3 regions of the Halomonas sp. XH26 genome follow, and region 1 is predicted to be linked to each of the others. Evidence: predicted binding sites of a transcription regulator. Region 1 holds the regulator's gene; each other region holds the start of a gene.

Region 1 (6,073 bases):
TGTGGCTAGCTATATGCTGTCTGCTTACAGTGCGCGGCGTTTAGGTATGCAATCTACAGGTAATGCAGGTGGGGCACGCAATTTACGTTTGTTAGCGCCGCTGACGCCCCGAGATGATTTGCTGAAGCAGATGGGGCGTGGCATTTGGGTGACTGAGCTAATGGGACAGGGGGTTAACGGCGTGACTGGCGACTATTCGCGAGGTGCTGCCGGCTTTTGGGTTGAAAATGGTGAAATACAGCACCCTATCGAGGAGTTCACTATTGCCAGTAATTTGAATAGCATGTTTGCTGGCTTGGTCGCAGTCGGTGATGACATCGATACCCGTGGCAGTATTCACACGGGTAGCTGGCTAATTGATGCAATGACCGTCGCTGGTAACTAACACCTTAGCTAACAGCTCAGTTAACACGTTGGCTGATGCTGTTTTAATGATGTCAGTGGTATTCACTGATGTTAGTGCTCTTCGTCAAAACGTGCGTCGAATAGTGCTTCAATGGCCTCTAGTGCTTGTTCGGCGTCGTCGCCTTCCGCATGGACTCTAAGTTCAGTGCCACAAGGGGCGGCCAGCATCAATAACGACATAATGTTGGCCGCATCAGCCATTTGCTGTTGTTTGTAAACGTGAATGTTGGCCGAAAACTGTTGGCTACACTTGACGAGTTTTGTCGCTGCACGAGCATGAAGGCCGCGCTGATTAGTGAGTGTTAAGGTTCTTTCTGGCACTCTGGTTCCTTTTAGCCGAGTGGGGTCGTGAAGAAAAGGCGTTGCTTATTGCGCGTTTGTTGAAGGCTCGGATGTGGAGGGCTGCTGTTCACTTAGGGTGTACTGCAGGCCTAGCTCACGATGACGGAGTTGAACCTCTCCCGCTTGTTTCACCAGCATTTGTGCCAGTTGTTCCACCATATAGACAGAACGGTGCTGCCCGCCGGTACAGCCAATAGCAATAGTCATATAACTGCGCTGGCTATTTTGGTAAGCGGGTAGCCACTTTTCCAACCATGTCTGGATATCATTGCGCATTTCTTCTACGACGGGATATCCCTTAAGAAAGTTGATGATGTTCGCGTCACGCCCAGTGTATTGGCGCAGCGTAGGGTCCCAGTAGGGATTTGGTAAGCAGCGCACGTCAAAGACGAGATCAGCGTCAAGTGGGACGCCACGTTTATAGCCAAATGACTCTAGTGTCAGCGTTAATCTATCTTCACGCTGTTGGGCAACCTGATCCGTTATTCGGCGGCGCAGGTCATGAACCGACAGACGCGATGTGTCGATCATCAGGTCGGCAAGATCACGGATGTCGAGCAGGGTTTCTTCTTCTTTATTGATGGCCTCTTCAAGCGTCATGTCACTATCACGCGTAAGAGGGTGGCGACGACGCGTGGCTGAGTATCGCTCAAGAAGAATTCGCGCATCGGTGGTTAGATAGATAACCTGGAAGTGAATGCTTTTCTGACGCAAAGATTCAAGCATTTTTGGCAGCTGCTTTAGCGCAGCTGGTAAATTACGCGCATCGATACTTACCGCTAGTTGAGGGCGTGCCCCTTGCTCGCGAAGCTCATCCACAAGGGAGCCGAGTAACATGGCGGGCAAATTATCGATGGCACAATAGCCAAGATCTTCTAACGCTTGTAAGGCGATAGATTTACCGGACCCTGAACGGCCGCTAATGATCACCAGTTGCATAGAGTTTCTCTTGGCATGCCAATAAAAATGGAGGTAAACGTTAAACTAGTAGGCAGTGTCTAGCGGTGGACCATTTAGGTAACAGGTTGTTCACGAATTTTTGCTGTAATAAGGTCCAATAGCTCACGTTGGCTAGCCGCTCTACGAAGCTGCTGACGTGTGTCAACGTTGTTCATGATGGACGCCACTTGCCCTAATAAGGCTAAGTGCGTGTCGTCCGCCTCTTCGGGCACTAAAAGTACGAAAACAAGGTCGACGGGGTCGCCATCAATAGCATCGAAATCTACTGGCTCAGCTAACTTTAAAAAACCAGCGATAGGCGAGCTGCAGTGAGGGCTACGGGCGTGAGGAATAGCAACGCCGTTGCCTATTCCAGTGCTACCCAAACGCTCACGACCAATCAGGCGGCTGAAGACTTCTTGGCTATCTAGGCTTGGCGTGTTTTGCGCAATAAAGGTGCTGAAAAATTCCAGCACCCTTTTTTTGCTGCCCCCGGGGACGTCATACAGCACGCGCTCCGGGGGAAGAATAGTTTCCAACGTCATTGAGTTAACGCACGCCAGCGCCTTGGGCGCGAGCTTGTGCTTTTTCCTTGTGTTTAACGAGTTGACGATCAATTTTGTCCGCTAGTGCATCAATCGCAGCGTACATATCGTTGTCTAATGCTTCTGCGTGTAGATCGGCACCTGCAGCATGCAGGGTGCAGGCAGCTTGCTGGCGCTCCTTTTCAACAGATAAGGTCACTTGTACGGTGGTGATATTGTCATAATGGCGCTCAACGCGTTCCAGCTTCTCATTTACATAGTCACGCAAGGCGTCAGTCAGATCTACGTGATGACCAGTGATATTTACTTGCATTGACGTGCTCCTTATCCATCGGACTGTTCTTCGATTGTAACCCTTTTTGCGCTATTGCAAAGCCCTTAGACAGACTTTGTTCGTTAGCACTGTTTTATTAGCGTAAACGGCGGCGTTCGCTTGAAGAGGGTATACCCATCGACTCGCGATATTTGGCCACCGTTCGCCTTGCCACATTAATGCCACCCTCTTCCAATAGCGCCACGAGGCGGCTGTCTGAGAGAGGTTTCCCGGGCGGTTCATCTTGCACCAGTTTTTTGATTCGAGCGCGGATGGCGGTGCTGGAGTGACTGTCACCGCCGTCCTGGCCACTTACTTGGCTTGAAAAGAAGTATTTGAGCTCAAACACTCCGCGCGGAGTATGAATGTATTTCTGGGTGGTGACCCTGGAAATAGTGGATTCATGCATTTCTACGGCGTCTGCGATATCGGCTAAAATCAGCGGTTTCATGGCTTCTTCGCCGTGTTCCAGAAAGCCTATCTGGCGAGCTATGATTTCTCGGCCCACCCGCAGTAGCGTATCATTTCGACTTGAAAGGCTCTTGATGAGCCAGCGAGCTTCTTGGAGATGCTCTTTTAAAAATTGGTTATCTTGGCTCTTGTCAGCCCGTTTGATCAGGCTTGCGTAGTCAGGTTGAATGCGCAAGCGCGGCAATGCCTCAGGATTTAGCTCCAGGTGCCATCCTTCGTGGTCATGGCGTACGACTAAATCTGGCGTTACATAGCTGTCATCAGTGTCGCCAAAGGCACTTCCTGGGCGAGGATCAAGGCTGCGGATCAAGCGGATGACATCATCAAGCTGCTCATCATCTAGACTTAACCGCCGCTTTAGCAAACGCACATCATCCTTACCAAGCGCTTCCAGAAATTGACGCACTAACCGCTTGGCAGGCATAAGCAGCGGTGTATCTTCCGGTAGTGAGGCGAGCTGCAGCATTAAACACTCCCGCAGGTCGCGAGCAAATACACCGGTGGGCTCAAACTGTTGAAGACGAAGCAAGGTTGTTTCAACTTCACGCTGGCTAAGGCCTTCATGCCCTTGGGCTTTAAGTCCTTCGCGAATGTCATTGAGAGGCTGGGTTAGGTAGCCGTTGGCATCCAGTGCATCGATGAGGCTTTCAGCAATGGCGTGGTCGCGTGGTGAAAAATCTGTCATGGCGAGTTGCCAAAGTAAGTGGCCATGCAAACTTTGACCAGCGGCTTGACGCTCAAAGTCAGGCCCCTCGCTGCTGGCACCATGGCTACCAAGGTCTTGATAAGTGTCTGACCAGTCACTGTCAGTTGAGAGTTCGTTAGGAATGCTTTCGGACCATTCAGCTTCCTGGGGTTCACTAACGGCCTGTTCGCCGAACTCATCTTCCTGCTCAAGCATTGGATTGGCATCAAGTGCTTGCTGAATTTCTTGACGGAGGTCCAGCGTTGATAGCTGTAACAGGGCGATGGCCTGCTGCAGCTGAGGTGTCATGGTCAGCTGTGTACCGATACGCAATTGAAGAGAAGCTTTCATGACCATCTGAGAACCGCTCGTTAATCAGAAAGCTCCACCCTAGTGCGAGTTATGGCTTGGTGCAAGTGCAATAAGTATGCCACCACTACTATTTTTTCTACAGATGGCTGTTTACAAGCGGAAATCAGCCCCCAAGTAAACGTCTCTTACCCGCTGGTTGTTGAGAATTTCCTGAGGGGGGCCACTGGCGATGATATGGCCGTCACCTACAATGTAAGCAATATCGCAAATATCCAGTGTTTCCCTGACGTTATGATCAGTGATCAGCACGCCGATATGGCGCTTTTTGAGGGCTCGAATGATCGTTTTAATATCGCCCACTGAGATTGGATCAACGCCGGCAAACGGCTCATCAAGCAGGATAAAGGCAGGCTCGGTCGCGAGGGAGCGGGCAATCTCAACACGTCTACGCTCTCCGCCCGAAAGACTCATGCCGAAGTTGTCACGAATGTGCGTGATGTGAAAATCTTCCAGTAGCGACTCAAGGCGCTGCTCCCTGGCGCTACGATCGAGCTCTTTGCGGGTTTCCAGGATTGCCATGATGTTGTCGGCGACGGTAAGTTTGCGAAAAATAGAGGCTTCCTGAGGCAAGTAGCCAATACCAGCCATTGCACGTTCGTGCATGGGGGCATGGGTTAAATCAAGCTCATCAATGCCAACCTTTCCCGCATCAGACTTTACCAAGCCGACAATCATATAAAACGATGTCGTTTTGCCTGCGCCATTGGGGCCTAGTAGCCCTACCACGCTGCCTTGAGATATCTCTAGGTTAATATCCTTAACGACACGGCGGCGTTTATAGCTTTTAGCTAAGTGTTGGGCATAAAGTGTTTTTATCGGCGCGCTTTCTGATGCTGATTCTGAGGCTGTGGTTTGAGGTGCGGGCTCTGCGTTATTGGTCGCCACTGGACACTCCTATTGTTCCGGCTGAAGAGTCATGCGGATACGTTGTGGCTCACCACCACTAACATCAGAACGCGCCTGAACCACACCTTGGTCTATAAAGTACTCTAATCGCCCACCTTCAAAGCGATCTGCTTGCTGGGTCAGTTCCGCTTGGTCAATGAGCTCTACCCGACGCTCGGCAACATGATAAATAATACGTTTTGCCCAGCCTTCCATTGGGCTAGCTTGGTCTTCGAGCTGGTTACGTATGTAGGCTCGTCCACCGGTTGCAATGGCACGCGATAGCTCGCCAGCATCGTTGCGCTGAATCTCAACGCGATCGCCGCGCAGTTGCATATTGCCCTGCCGAATATCGACGTTGCCTGAATACACTGCGGTGCCTGCGCGTTGATCGAGATCTAAACGGTCAGCCTCTACTTCTACGGGGGCTTGGCTTTGTGCCATAACCGGTAGCGCTGCCGCTGAAATGGGTAGCGCAATGACGAAGAGTGCCGTGCGAATAAGAACGTTCATCGCGACTCCTACTGAGAACGAGTGGCAGGCGGGTGAACGCCGCGCACGTTATTGGTTAAGCGGATCTGGCTATCATCCAGCCATACATCCATACGTGAAGCGTCAATGCGCTGGGGCGGTTGCTGAAGTATGGTTTCGGCATCGCTCCAAGCATGACGGGTGATGCCATCATAGTGTAATAACTCAGTATTCAACTGCCAGCCCTCATCAGGTGCAAGTAATTGGGCTGAACCAGCTAGCGTGAGCGCCTGCGTGTCAGTATTTAGGGTGCCGGTCTCCGCCGTCGCTAGCCATTGACGCTCTTCGCTATCAAATAGTGTCGCCCTGGGGGAGAGGACATCTGTCATCGCCGTTTGAGGGGTATGAACTAAGCGTGGCGTCGTCAGCGACTGCTGGATGGCTCCGGTGTCACCAAACAGAGTAATTTCTGCATTCTCTAGTACATGGCCGGGCTCTTGAGCACGAGCCTCTGCGTCGATTGATTGGTCTTGAGGGCCGCGCGGATCCAGCCATACCAGTACGCCACCTAAGGCAAACACCATGATGGTTATCCAAATGCGTTTTTTAACCCAAAAGCGCATTACGATTGGCCGTGTAGGTACG
Region 2 (6,073 bases), 1.4 Mb from region 1:
CCCTTTAGTGACTGAGCAAGCCTTCCACGATATACGTCAGTTGAGCGTCGAATTAGGGCACAGCGCAGGCCATACACAAGCGTTAGCCATTACTGCGGCCTTGGAAGTCGCTCACTTTCATGAGCAACCGGCAGGCATGCCAGCAATTGTCCAGGACCTGCAAGAGTTATCAGAACACTCTCGGCAATTAGCGCATCAGCTAGCGCAGTGGATCGAGCGCACCGCATTGCAAGTAAATGAAGATGCAAAGATCCGTGATTATCAGCAGCAGGAAATAAAGGCCTTAACCAGCGCCGCCCAAGCAGCAGAACATGTCATTGAGCAGTTGATAGACCAGTCACGCCATATGTATAAGGTCATACACCACAGTACGACCACGGCTTATTTGCACGCCGCCAAACTCGAGCATGCGGTATGGAAAAGCCGCCTTTATAGGCAGCTGCTCTCTGCTCATCTGGAAGAGAATTTAGAAGATCACCAGCACTGCACGCTTGGGCATTGGTACTTTATGGGGGACGGTCATCGCTATAAGCATACGGAGGCTTACAAAGCGCTGGCGGCTCCGCACAAGCGTTTTCATGAAAGCGGTTTAGAAGCACTTAAGTTTGCCCGACAAGGTGATCATAATGGCCAGCTTGCAGCACTGGCTATGATGGAAGAAGCCAGCAGTCAGCTAGCGCTCCAGCTTGATAAACTGATGGAGCATGCCGTTTATGAGGTTCCCCTTTCAAATGGGCGCCCTTCACCATTAGCAGATTCACCTTGATGACGTGCTGTACGCCTACCTAGCAGGCGTACACATATCACACCCTTTTATGCCATGCTGAGTGGGTTACTGCGCTTTTAATCACTCACTCAGCAGGGAAGGCAATGTCGCAGATCAAAAAGCTAGATCTCGCTTTACAGGGCGGTGGAGCCCACGGTGCTTATACATGGGGTGTCATCGACCGCTTACTTGAAGATGACCGTATCGAAATAGAGGGCATCAGTGGCACAAGCGCTGGCGCAATGAATGGTGTGGTCATGGCAGACGCCCTCACCCGCGGTAACAAAGATACGGCTCGCCAAGCGTTACACCAGTTTTGGAAAGCGGTTAGTCGAGCGGGTATGGCGAGCCCAATTCGCCGCTCACCACTAGATGTACTTACCGGAAACTGGTCCCTCGATCACTCACCGGGTTATGTGGCTATGGACCTTTTAAGCCGCTTGGTATCCCCCTACCAACTGAACCCTCTGAATATTAATCCATTGCGTGACATTGTCGCCGAACATATTGATTTCGAACGTGTAAGACGTTGTGAGCAGCTTAAGCTATTTGTGACGGCCACTAACGTTCGTACTGGAAAACAGCGCGTCTTTCGCCGCGAAGAGATGAGTGTAGATGCAGTCATGGCCTCTGCTTGCCTGCCATTTGTATTTCAAGCGGTTGAGATAGAGGGTGAAGCGTACTGGGATGGCGGTTATATGGGTAACCCAGCGCTGTTCCCATTAATGGAGGAGTGCAGCGCACGCGACATTCTGTTGGTTCAGATTAACCCCATCAGCAGAGAAGAAGTCCCCACGTCTGCCTCAGCCATCATGAATCGACTAAATGAAATTACCTTTAATTCAGCCCTGATTAAAGAAGTACGCATGATTGCGCTGCTTAAGCGCACCCTGGATGAACAGGGGATCGAAAACTGCTATCAGCAAGCGCTCTTCCACCGTATCAGTGGTGAACAGGCGCTAGAGGACCTCTCGGTATCTAGCAAAATGAATTCAGAATGGGCGTTTCTATGTCATCTGTTTGAGCAAGGGCGCGAAGCCGCCGAACGCTGGCTAGAAACTCACTTTGAAGCGATAGGTGAGCGTTCAACACTGGATATTGACGCTGTTTATTTGCACGAATAACCAGCACTCAGGTGTCGCACGTCTTCACCGCAGATGCGCCACCTTGGTGCATTACCAGCCTGCTGAAACTCTCCACCTATTAAACAAACACACATAAGAAACTGATTTTAAAATTAAAATAATCTTATGGCGAACTAATTGCTTCACTCTTACTGAATGATGGTAGGCGTGGACCAGGCCCAACGGGTACGAGTGCGTCGAACCTGCCCTTCAATGGCGAAGGCATGTTCTCGTTAACAACATGGCGCCTTTCCAAGCGCCATGTTTTGACCCACTCGTATCGTGCTCTGTGAGGCCATCCATGGACATTCGCAATAAAGCTAACCGCATTCGGCTATTAAACTTCTCTACCCCTCAAATGCGTGCGTTCCACTTCTCCTGGTTCGCGTTCCATATCTGTTTTTTTGGTTGGTTTGGCATCGCTCCACTGATGGCAGTGGTCCGTGAAGATCTATCACTCACCCAAACGCAGATCGGCAATACTATTATTGCCTCCGTTGCTATTACCGTTATTGTTCGCCTGCTCATTGGCGTGCTGTGCGATAAAATTGGGCCACGTAAAACCTATACCGGTTTGTTGATGCTGGGCGCTGTGCCCGTTATGTGCATAGGTTTTGCCAATAGCTTTGAGACCTTCTTACTCGCTCGGCTGGCCATCGGAGCCATCGGTGCATCCTTTGTGATCACCCAATATCACACCACGATGATGTTTGCGCCGAATGTCGTTGGCACCGCCAATGCGACCAGTGCTGGCTGGGGGAACTTGGGCGGCGGTACGACGCAAATCCTGATGCCGTTGATTTTCTCAGGTCTACTAATGCTTGGCGTTAGTGAAACGCTAGGGTGGCGTTTAGCAATGGTGGTGCCTGGCGTCGTACTGTTTTTTACTGGGATTGGCTATTGGCTGTTTACCCAAGACGCTCCCGATGGCAACTTTAGCGACCTGCGCGCCCGCGGTGAGCTACCTGAAGCCACAGGTGAAAATAGCGCAGTACAAAGCTTTCTGACCGCAGCAAAAGATATTCGCGTATGGGCGCTGTTTATTGTTTACGGGCTCTGCTTTGGCGTCGAACTAACCATCAATAATATTGCCGCTATCTACTTCTTCGACAAGTTTGATCTGACCCTAGCGACCGCCGGTTTAATCGCTGGCTTATTTGGCCTAATGAATATTTTTGCCCGTACCCTTGGCGGCGTTTTTTCAGACCTGTTCGCCAAACAAGGCGGTTTAAAAGGGCGAGTTCGCTGGCTGTTTATCGCCTTGGTATGTGAAGGAATAGCACTCATTGCCTTCTCACAAATGCATGTCTTAAGCCTCGCAATTGGCATCATGCTGGTCTTTAGCCTGTTTGTTCAAATGGCCGAAGGAGCAACATTTGGCGTGGTGCCCTTTATCAATAAAAAAGCACTGGGGGCTGTTGCCGGTATTGTGGGGGCGGGTGGAAACGTCGGTGCCGTATCCGCCGCCTTTCTGTTCCGTAGTGAAAGTCTTGGTTATCAACAAGGGCTTTTTTACCTTGGCATTACCGTATTAGTGCTCGCTTCCTGTGTACTGGTAGTACGCTTCAGCGATGCCACAGAAGCCGAAGAAGCCACCGCCTACCGTGATGCGGTTGGCGGCGACACGAGCGCAGGCGCACTCTCGCTGCGTTAGTATTCACTTACCCCTCTGTACGCTTTATCCGCGACGATTTTTTACGACACGTTTTCGCGACACTTATCGCAACAGAGGGGATTTCATCTCAGGCGGGGAGTAAAAGGAAATCACTATGTCTTCAGCCCAACAGCTACTCTTAACCGCCCTTCGATGCGATATCGATAGCCTGCACCACTTAGCCACTACCTCAGAGATCGTTGGCGACATTAGCGGTTTTATCCATGCGCTCCAACGTGAACGAGGTGCCTCGACGATTTACCTTGTCTCGAAAGGTAAACGGTTTGCTACTCGGCGAAAGGAATTTTTACAGCATAGCCATGAAGCCGAGACCGTTATGCGCCAGCGGCTAGAAGCGCTTACCGAAGAAGCACGGCCGCAGGCAGCGGCACGCTTACTCAGGCGGATCGCAGCGGTGTGGCTTGCCCTGGATGACCTAAACACGTTGCGGCAAGCCATTCTTTCGTTTGCGATCTCTCCTGATGCGGCAACCCAAGCCTTTAACCACTTAATTAGTGGGCTCCTCGCCATTGTATTTGAAGCAGCAGATACCTCGGTAGACCCGGATATCACTCGCGCACTAGTGGCTATTTTTCACCTTATGCAAGGCAAAGAACTCGCTGGGCAAGAACGTGCCTGTGGTGCCTTTGGCTTTACCCATGGGCATTTCGACGATGCCCATCGCGAATTGATTCACCAATTAGTACGCGATCAGCAACGCTGCTTCGACACCTTTGAAGAGTTTGCCTCATCCGAGGCTGATCTTGTTTGGCAGCAGACTCTCTCGCCGCGAACACTCGCGGGGATTCAGCAGCTTCGTAACATTGCTTACCAACATGTTTGTCAACACTCTCATCAAGAAGGCCGCGTAGACAAAACGCTTAGCGAAACATGGTACGACCTAACCACATTACGCATTGATAGCATCAAAGCCGTTGAGGACATCCTAAACCGCCAATTAACGGCGCTATGTCATCAAAAAATCGCTCAGGTGCATTCGACGTTAGAGCAGGCTAAAACACCTCCTAACCAGCCAACTCTTGCTCCCTGTGAGCAGCTTCTTGCCTTGAGCGATACACAACCATTAGGAGAGCTGACAGCTAGCGCTTTAACCTCTCCATTAGGACGTTCACTGATTGAGCTTGCCCATGCACAGTCGAGCCACCTTCAAGGTCTTAGCGATGAGCTGGAAAATACCCGTAAAGCCCTGCGTGAACGTAAGCTCATCGAACGCGCCAAAGGCCTTATCATGGCCCACCAGGAGATGACCGAAGAAGAGGCTTATCGTTTTTTACGTAAAACCTCGATGGATCACAGTAAAAGCATGGCCGATATGGCGCAATCGATACTCGACCTTTCATCTATGCTCAAACGCAAAGACGAAAACACGCACACAAGCTGAAACAGCTCATTTGCAACACGGTGGGCAATTAGCCATTCTTATATCTCCCCTTTCTGAATGAGCTAGGAGCACACGCTATGCAGCACCGTGTCCTAATGATTACAGGCGCCTCAAGCGGAATTGGTGCCGCCACCGCGCGAGCAGCCTCACGTGAAGGTTATAAGCTGATACTTGCCGCCCGCTCTACCGACAAACTTACTGCACTATCCCAGGAGCTTGGCCCAGAAAACGTGCTGACATGTGCGTTGGATGTCACCGACATGGCGCAACAGCAAGCAATGGTCGATCAAGCGATTGAAACATTTGGGCGTATTGATGCAGTCTTTGCAAATGCTGGGCGCGGTGGTTCTCCCGGCGGTTTTAGCGGTGCAGATCACGACGCTTGGCGTGAGATGATCCTGACCAATATTTACGGTGTGGGGTTAACGCTTCAGGCATGCCTTCCCGCGCTAAAGCGGAGCAAAGGGCATGTACTATTAACCGGCTCAGCTGCTGGACGAACGACGATTCCAGGCTCGATGTATAGCGCCACAAAATGGGCAGTGACCGGTATAGGCTATAACTTGCGTGAAGAGCTACGCGGAACGGGCATGCGCGTTACCTTGATTGAACCGGGCATGGTGGATACCCCTTTCTTTGATAAGCCACCAGAGCATGCGCTTGAAGATCGCGATATTGCCAACGCCGTGATTTATGCACTTTCTCAACCATCACATGTCGATGTGAACGAGATTTTAATTCGGCCAACGCCACCCACTGATTAATCGACGCTGCGAACGGACAACAATGGCACCTTGCATTTCTTCTTACCTGCCCACATAACACTGGAATACCTAGCGTGCTAATAAATAACGCCGTAAATTTAGCCGCCCATACGCTTTTTAATGCAGGTGCCCCATGAGCCAACTCGCCAATACCGCCCTTTCCGTGCTCGATCTAGCACCGATTCGTCAAGGTGGTAGCGCTGAAGAAACATTTCGCAACAGCGTGTCCCTAGCGCAACGGACAGAACAGCTCGGCTATACGCGTTATTGGCTGGCTGAACATCACAACATTGCAGGCATCGCCAGCGCAGCAACTGCCGTATTAATTGGTCATGTTGCTGGGCAAACCTCCACTATACGCGT
Region 3 (6,073 bases), 1.5 Mb from region 1:
TGGCCAGCAGTAGGGTCAGCATTAAGCCACCCCAGCGGTGCGTGGGCACGCGAGGCATGTCAAAGTAGCCGCCGTGCAGCAGCACATAAGCAACGATGGGGAAACCGACGAGCGCAAATACCGCCACCCAACGTTTGAGGGGCAGGCGGGGAATTGCTAGCCAGGCTATCAGCGTAAAGAAGCCAGCAAAGACGATGTTGGCTCGCCAGATTTCTTCACGGGGATACAAGCCGTAGATAAACTGGGTAAAGCGTGCATTGATGAAGACCCAGCAAGCTCCTTCCCGAGAGCAGTCATCCCGTGTGGTACCTATCCAGTCAGCATTCAAAAACGCCCACTGAACGGTGGGAACAACAAGCAAATAGAGTATGTAAAGCCCGATCAGGGTAAAGATGGTATTGATCGGGCCATTGAACAGATTGGCGCGTAGCCAAGCAACCGCCCCGACAGAACTACTGGGGGCTGGCCGCTCTTTAATGATTGTTTGATTATGGATCATGTAAATATCCTCACCGTCGGCCTAGCGTTCAACCAGTGCCACTCGGGCGTTGAACCAGTTCATAAACATGGACACCAGCAGGCTGATGGTTAGGTAGACCGCCATGGTCATCGCAATGACCTCAATGGCTTGGCCAGTCTGATTCAGCGTGGTGCCAGCAAACACCGAGACAAGGTCGGGATAACCGATGGCGGTTGCCAGCGATGAGTTCTTGATCAAGTTCAGGTACTGGCTGGTTAGCGGTGGAATAATGACGCGCAGCGCCTGAGGGATAACCACCAGACGAAGAACCAAGTTACGTGGCAGGCTTAGCGCCTGGGCGGCTTCTGTTTGCCCGTGCGAAATTGCCTGAATGCCAGAGCGGACAATTTCAGCAATAAAGGAGGCAGTATAAATCGACAGTGCCAGCCAAAGCGCGAGGAACTCAGGGATTACTGTAATACCGCCACGGAAATTAAAGCCGCGTAGTTCCGGCATTTCCCAGGTAACCGGCACGCCAGTGGCAACTAGCACTAATAGCGGTAAGCCAAAAATCAGTAAAAACGAAATCCAATAGGCCGGCAGGCGTTTGCCTGTGGCTTCATGGCGGCGCTTGTTCCATATCACCAGGGCAATACTGGCAACAATGGCGACAAGGAAGGTAAGAGGGATCAAGCCAAAACCAGACTCAAACAGCGGCTGGGGTAAATACAATCCGCGTACGTTGAGAAAGAGAGCCTCGCCAAATGCCAGGCTATCTCTGGCGCTTGGCAACGTGCGTAATACCGCAAAGTACCAGAAGAAAATTTGTAGTAGCAGCGGGATATTGCGGAAGGTTTCGATATAGGCGGTGGCTAAGCGCGCCAGCAGCCAGTTAGGCGACAGGCGGGCGATGCCAACAATAAAGCCAATGATGGTCGCGGCCAATACCCCTAGGCCACCCACTAACAACGTATTCAGTAAGCCAACCAGGAAGGTACGGCCATAAGTGCTCTGAGATGAGTAGTCGATCAGACTCTGCACAATCCCAAAGCCTGCGGTGTTGCCCAAGAAACCAAACCCGGTGGTGATACCACGTGCGGATAAGTTGTCTTGGACATTACCGACAATGTAGAGCAGAAAGGCTGCCACAGCGGCGACGAGGAGTAGCTGGAAAATAAGCGCACGTTTGGCGCGATCTCGCCAAAACGGCGGCTTGTGGCCAGCGGGACGAGTGTTAGGACTTACGGACATGGAAGGCGTCTCCGCGATACGGACGGTCAATCAAATGGCCCGCCGATGCCCTTGGAAGAATGGGGCGGCGGGCCGGGGTCAAACGAGACGCTTAGCGAATCGGCGGTGCGTACTGGAAACCACCTTGATTCCAGAGGGCGTTAACGCCGCGCTCAATTTCAAGCGGAGAGCCCATACCGACGTTGCGCTCAAAGCTTTCGCCGTAGTTACCAACTTGGCTCAGGATGTTGTAAGCCCAATCGGCTTCTAAGCCCATACCTTCACCGTAGTTGCCATCTTGGCCAAGTAGGCGGGCAACATCAGGATTCTCAGAGCTGAGCATCTCTTCGGCATTTTCGCTGGTGATGCCGTACTCTTCGCCGTTAAGCATGGCGAATAACGACCACTTCACGATGTTAAACCATACATCGTCACCTTGACGCACCACCGGGCCTAGCGGCTCTTTGGAGATAACGTCTGGCAGAATCATCGCGCCAGACGGGTCATCTAGCTGAATACGCAGTGCGGCTAGCTGGGAAGTATCGGAGGTGAGAACGTCACAGCGGCCAGCCTGGAAGCCACCCACGGTTTGCTCAGAGGTATCGAAAACGATGGGGTCGAATTCCATGCCGTTGGCACGGAAGTAGTCTGCTAGGTTTAGCTCAGTCGTGGTGCCAGACTGAATACAAATAGCGGCACCGTCCAGTTCAGATGCGCTGGAAATACCCAGGTCGCGGGAGACCATAAAGCCTTGGCCATCATAGAAGTTAACGCCAGTGAAGTTGAGGCCCAGCGTGGTGTCACGGGTGGTGGTCCAGGTGGTGTTGCGTGAAAGTACGTCCACTTCACCAGACTGCAGGGCCGTAAAACGCTCTACAGCGTTCAGAGAAATGTAGTTCACCGCATCAGCATCACCGAGAACGGCAGCTGCAACAGCACGACATACGTCAACGTCGAGTCCTTGCCAGTTACCTTCATCGTCCGGGGCGGAAAAGCCTGGCAGGCCGTCACTGACGCCGCACTGTACGGCGCCACGTTCCATCGTGTCTTCTAACGTATCAGCTTGAGCAGTGGCGACACCGGCCAACGTGATAGCACCCGCGGAGGCCAGCAGTACCAAGTGTTTTTTATTCATCATGGTCGTTCCCCTTACTCGATTTAATGTCGTTATGCATGCAGATGCATGACACTAAAAGCTAGCAAGGAAGGTGCCAGAAAGGATATGTCGTCAAATTCAGCGCTTTTCAACGCAAAATGCCAGCTGTATACGAAAGTATTGGTGCAAAAAGGAACATTAGCGACTAGCGATTGCTCTATTTTGGTGCGAGTCGCTAACGTTGCTGATAGTTTTAGAATAGTAGGTTTAAGCGTTACAGATTAACGGGTTTGAAAGATAAACAGGATTAGCGAATAGGGGGTGCGTATTGAATGCCACCATCTTTCCACAAGGCGTTTAAGCCTCTGGCAATCTTGAAGTCAGAGTCAGCACCGACGTTTTTATCAAAGATATCTGCGTAGTTACCCACCTGCTTGATGATTTGGTACGCCCAATCGGTATTGATGCCCATTGGCTCACCAAAGTCACCATCTTGACCAAGCAGGCGCATGACATCAGGATTCTCCGAATTAAGCTGTTCATCTACGTTAGCTTGTGTAATGCCCAGCTCTTCCGCATTTAGCATGGCAAACAGCGACCACTTCACAAGATTGAACCATTGGTCATCATTTTGACGAACGGCTGGGCCCAGCGGTTCTTTCGAGATAATTTCAGGGAGCACGATCGCCATGTCGGGATCAGCAAGCTGCATCCGTTGGGCATACAGTTGGGAAGCGTCGGAGCTTAAAACATCGCAACGGCCCGCTTCAAAGCCAGCAATAGATTGCTCAGGCGCATCAAAAACGACAGCATCATAAGTCATGCCGTTGATACGAAAGTAATCAGAAAGATTGAGTTCGCTGGTGGTGCCGGACTGGGTACAAACTGCCGCGCCATCAAGCTCTTTAGCGCTTTGCACGCCTAGATCGCTGGCCACCATAAAGGCTTGGCCATCGTAGTAACTTACGCCGGTAAAGTTCATCCCCATCGTCGTGTCACGGCTCGAGGTCCAGGTCGTGGTGCGTGATAGGACATCGACTTCGCCAGACTGCAGCGCGGTGAAACGTTCTACCGAGTCGAGTGGCACGAAGTCTACTTTTGTCGCGTCGCCAAGCGCCGCAGCGGCAATGGCACGGCATACATCGGTATCCAGGCCCCGGTATTGGTCGTCGTCATCTAATGACGAAAAGCCTGGCTGGGCAGCGTTAACGCCACAACGTACGCTATCGCGCTCCTGAACGGTTTCCAGCGTACTGGCCATGGCCATCGCAGGTACTAAAACACCAATTCCTACTCCCAACCAACGAACGGTTTTCATTTGTTATTCCTTAACGTGAAAGGGCAAGTAAACGTAAGCACATAAAAAAAGCCGAGCAATGCTCGGCTTTTTGGCTATTCGCAGGCGCTAAGTTATGCGAAGGCTTTACGCATAAAAGGCGGCAGCGATAGTGCACCACGGTGAGCATCACCAGTGTAGTACTGTAGCGGCATTTTATGCTCAGCGGCAGCCTGTTCGCGGAAGCTTTCAACGCTGGTCGCTTTACCGGCCAAGGTAACGCTCCACCAGCCAGAAGGGTAAACCGGCTGTGGGAAGGGCAGTGTGGCCACGCTATCAAAGCCCGCTTCACGCATGTCGTTACGCAGTTCGCGAATAATAGAGCCGCTGTGGTAAAGCGGTGATTCGCTTTGCTGCACCATCACGCCGCCATTTTTTAGAATACGGTGGCAGCGCTTCAGGAAGTCGGTTTTAAACAGCCCTTCGGCGGGGCCGACCGGGTCGGTAGAGTCGATAATCAGCACGTCGATGCTCTCATCGGCAGCGTCGTCTACCCACTTCACACCATCTGCAAACAGTAGCTCGGCACGCGGGTCGCCGTTGGCTTCTACCAGCGCTGGGAAGAAGCGCTCGGCGGCCTTAGTCACTTCTTCATCGATGTCGATTTGCGTCACTTTTTCAACGCCTGGATGACGCAGCACTTCCTTCAGCGTGCCACAGTCGCCACCACCAATAATCACCACCCGTTTGGGGTCTTGATGGGTGAACAGCGCCGGGTGGGCTATCATTTCGTGATAGAGGAAGTTGTCGCGATCGGTCAGCATTACGCAGCCATCGAGCACCATCAGGTTGCCGTAGGTCTCCGTGGTATACACTTCCAGGTGCTGGTAGGGGCTTTGCACATCCAGCAATTTCTCAGTGACTTTCAGCGAGAAAGCGCTGCCGTGGCTATCAAATACTTCGGTAAACCACTGGTCGTCGCGTAAATCGCTCATTACTTTGCTCCTGGGCGCGGGGCGTTCGTTTGGGTAGGAATGCCTTGATGATACTGCGGGCTTAAATCGTGCAGCGCCTCCATAAAGGCGGTGACGTGGTCAGGGTTAGTGAACTGGCTGATGCCATGGCCCAAGTTAAAGACGTGGCCCGGGCCGTGGCCGTAGCTCTCCAGTACGCGAGCCACTTCGGCGCGAATGGCCGAGGGGCGGGCGAACAGCACGTTGGGGTCCAGATTGCCCTGCAGCGCGACTTTATGGCCCACGCGGGAGCGGGCGTCGGAAAGCTCGGTCGACCAATCGATACCTAGCGCATCGGCGCCGGCACAGGCGATGTGTTCCAGCCATTGGCCGCCGTTCTTGGTAAACAGAATAACCGGCACGCGGCGGCCATCGTGTTCACGAATCAGGCCGGAGACAATTTGCTCCATGTAGCGCAGCGAAAATTCCAGGTAGGCGGGGGTTGAAAGCGCACCGCCCCAGGTATCAAAAATCTGTACCGCTTGAGCGCCAGCGCGAATTTGCGCGTTTAGGTAGTCGGTTACCGACTGCGCCAGGGTGTCCAGCAATTGGTGCATGGTGTCTGGCGTATCGTAAAGCATGGTTTTCAGGTGACGGAAATCTTTGCTAGAACCGCCTTCCACCATGTAGGTGGCTAGCGTCCAGGGGCTACCCGAAAAGCCAATCAACGGCATGCGGCCGTTCAGCTCACGACGAATGGTCGATACGGCACGCATCACATAATCGAGATCGCGCTCGGCGTTGGGTACCGTTAACGCTGCAACCTCTTCTGGGGTGCGTACGGTTTTTCTGAATTTAGGGCCTTCACCGGTTTCGAAATAGAGCCCTAGCCCCATCGCATCTGGGATTGTGAGGATGTCGGAGAATAGAATGGCGGCATCTAGCGGGTAACGCTCAAGGGGCTGAAGCGTTACTTCACAAGCTAGGTCATGGTTGCGACACAGATCCATAAAACTGCCAGCATCGGCGCGGCTGGCGCGATATTCTGGCAGGTAGCG

The links. Region 1 encodes sigma-54, which starts transcription at its own class of promoters, with help from an activator protein. Its sites were predicted from a motif close to TGGCACNNNNNTTGCTNT; they were not measured.
Region 2: a site for sigma-54 is predicted at 2,018-2,035, ahead of J4377_RS04415 (NarK family nitrate/nitrite MFS transporter). Genes of this name have one in related genera too.
Region 3: a site for sigma-54 is predicted at 2,887-2,904, ahead of J4377_RS17835 (amino acid ABC transporter substrate-binding protein). Genes of this name have one in related genera too.

The regions. Positions count from the first base shown of each region.
Region 1 is NZ_CP071889.1:2,355,883-2,361,955, reverse strand. It holds gene pmbA (metalloprotease PmbA) at 1-385, shown strand, start outside; gene J4377_RS10995 (HPr family phosphocarrier protein) at 457-726, opposite strand; gene rapZ (RNase adapter RapZ) at 772-1,686, opposite strand; gene ptsN (PTS IIA-like nitrogen regulatory protein PtsN) at 1,761-2,231, opposite strand; gene hpf (ribosome hibernation-promoting factor, HPF/YfiA family) at 2,236-2,544, opposite strand; gene J4377_RS10975 (RNA polymerase factor sigma-54) at 2,642-4,057, opposite strand; gene lptB (LPS export ABC transporter ATP-binding protein) at 4,163-4,888, opposite strand; gene lptA (lipopolysaccharide transport periplasmic protein LptA) at 4,967-5,470, opposite strand; gene lptC (LPS export ABC transporter periplasmic protein LptC) at 5,479-6,051, opposite strand; gene J4377_RS10955 (HAD family hydrolase) at 6,051-6,073, opposite strand, start outside.
Region 2 is NZ_CP071889.1:956,282-962,354, reverse strand. It holds gene J4377_RS04425 (CZB domain-containing protein) at 1-766, shown strand, start outside; gene J4377_RS04420 (patatin-like phospholipase family protein) at 871-1,890, shown strand; gene J4377_RS04415 (NarK family nitrate/nitrite MFS transporter) at 2,192-3,544, shown strand; gene J4377_RS04410 (nitrate regulatory protein) at 3,660-4,946, shown strand; gene J4377_RS04405 (SDR family oxidoreductase) at 5,024-5,710, shown strand; gene J4377_RS04400 (LLM class flavin-dependent oxidoreductase) at 5,844-6,073, shown strand, end outside.
Region 3 is NZ_CP071889.1:3,905,433-3,911,505, reverse strand. It holds gene J4377_RS17845 (amino acid ABC transporter permease) at 1-499, opposite strand, end outside; gene J4377_RS17840 (amino acid ABC transporter permease) at 521-1,711, opposite strand; gene J4377_RS17835 (amino acid ABC transporter substrate-binding protein) at 1,803-2,828, opposite strand; gene J4377_RS17830 (amino acid ABC transporter substrate-binding protein) at 3,094-4,104, opposite strand; gene speE (polyamine aminopropyltransferase) at 4,197-5,057, opposite strand; gene hemE (uroporphyrinogen decarboxylase) at 5,057-6,073, opposite strand, start outside.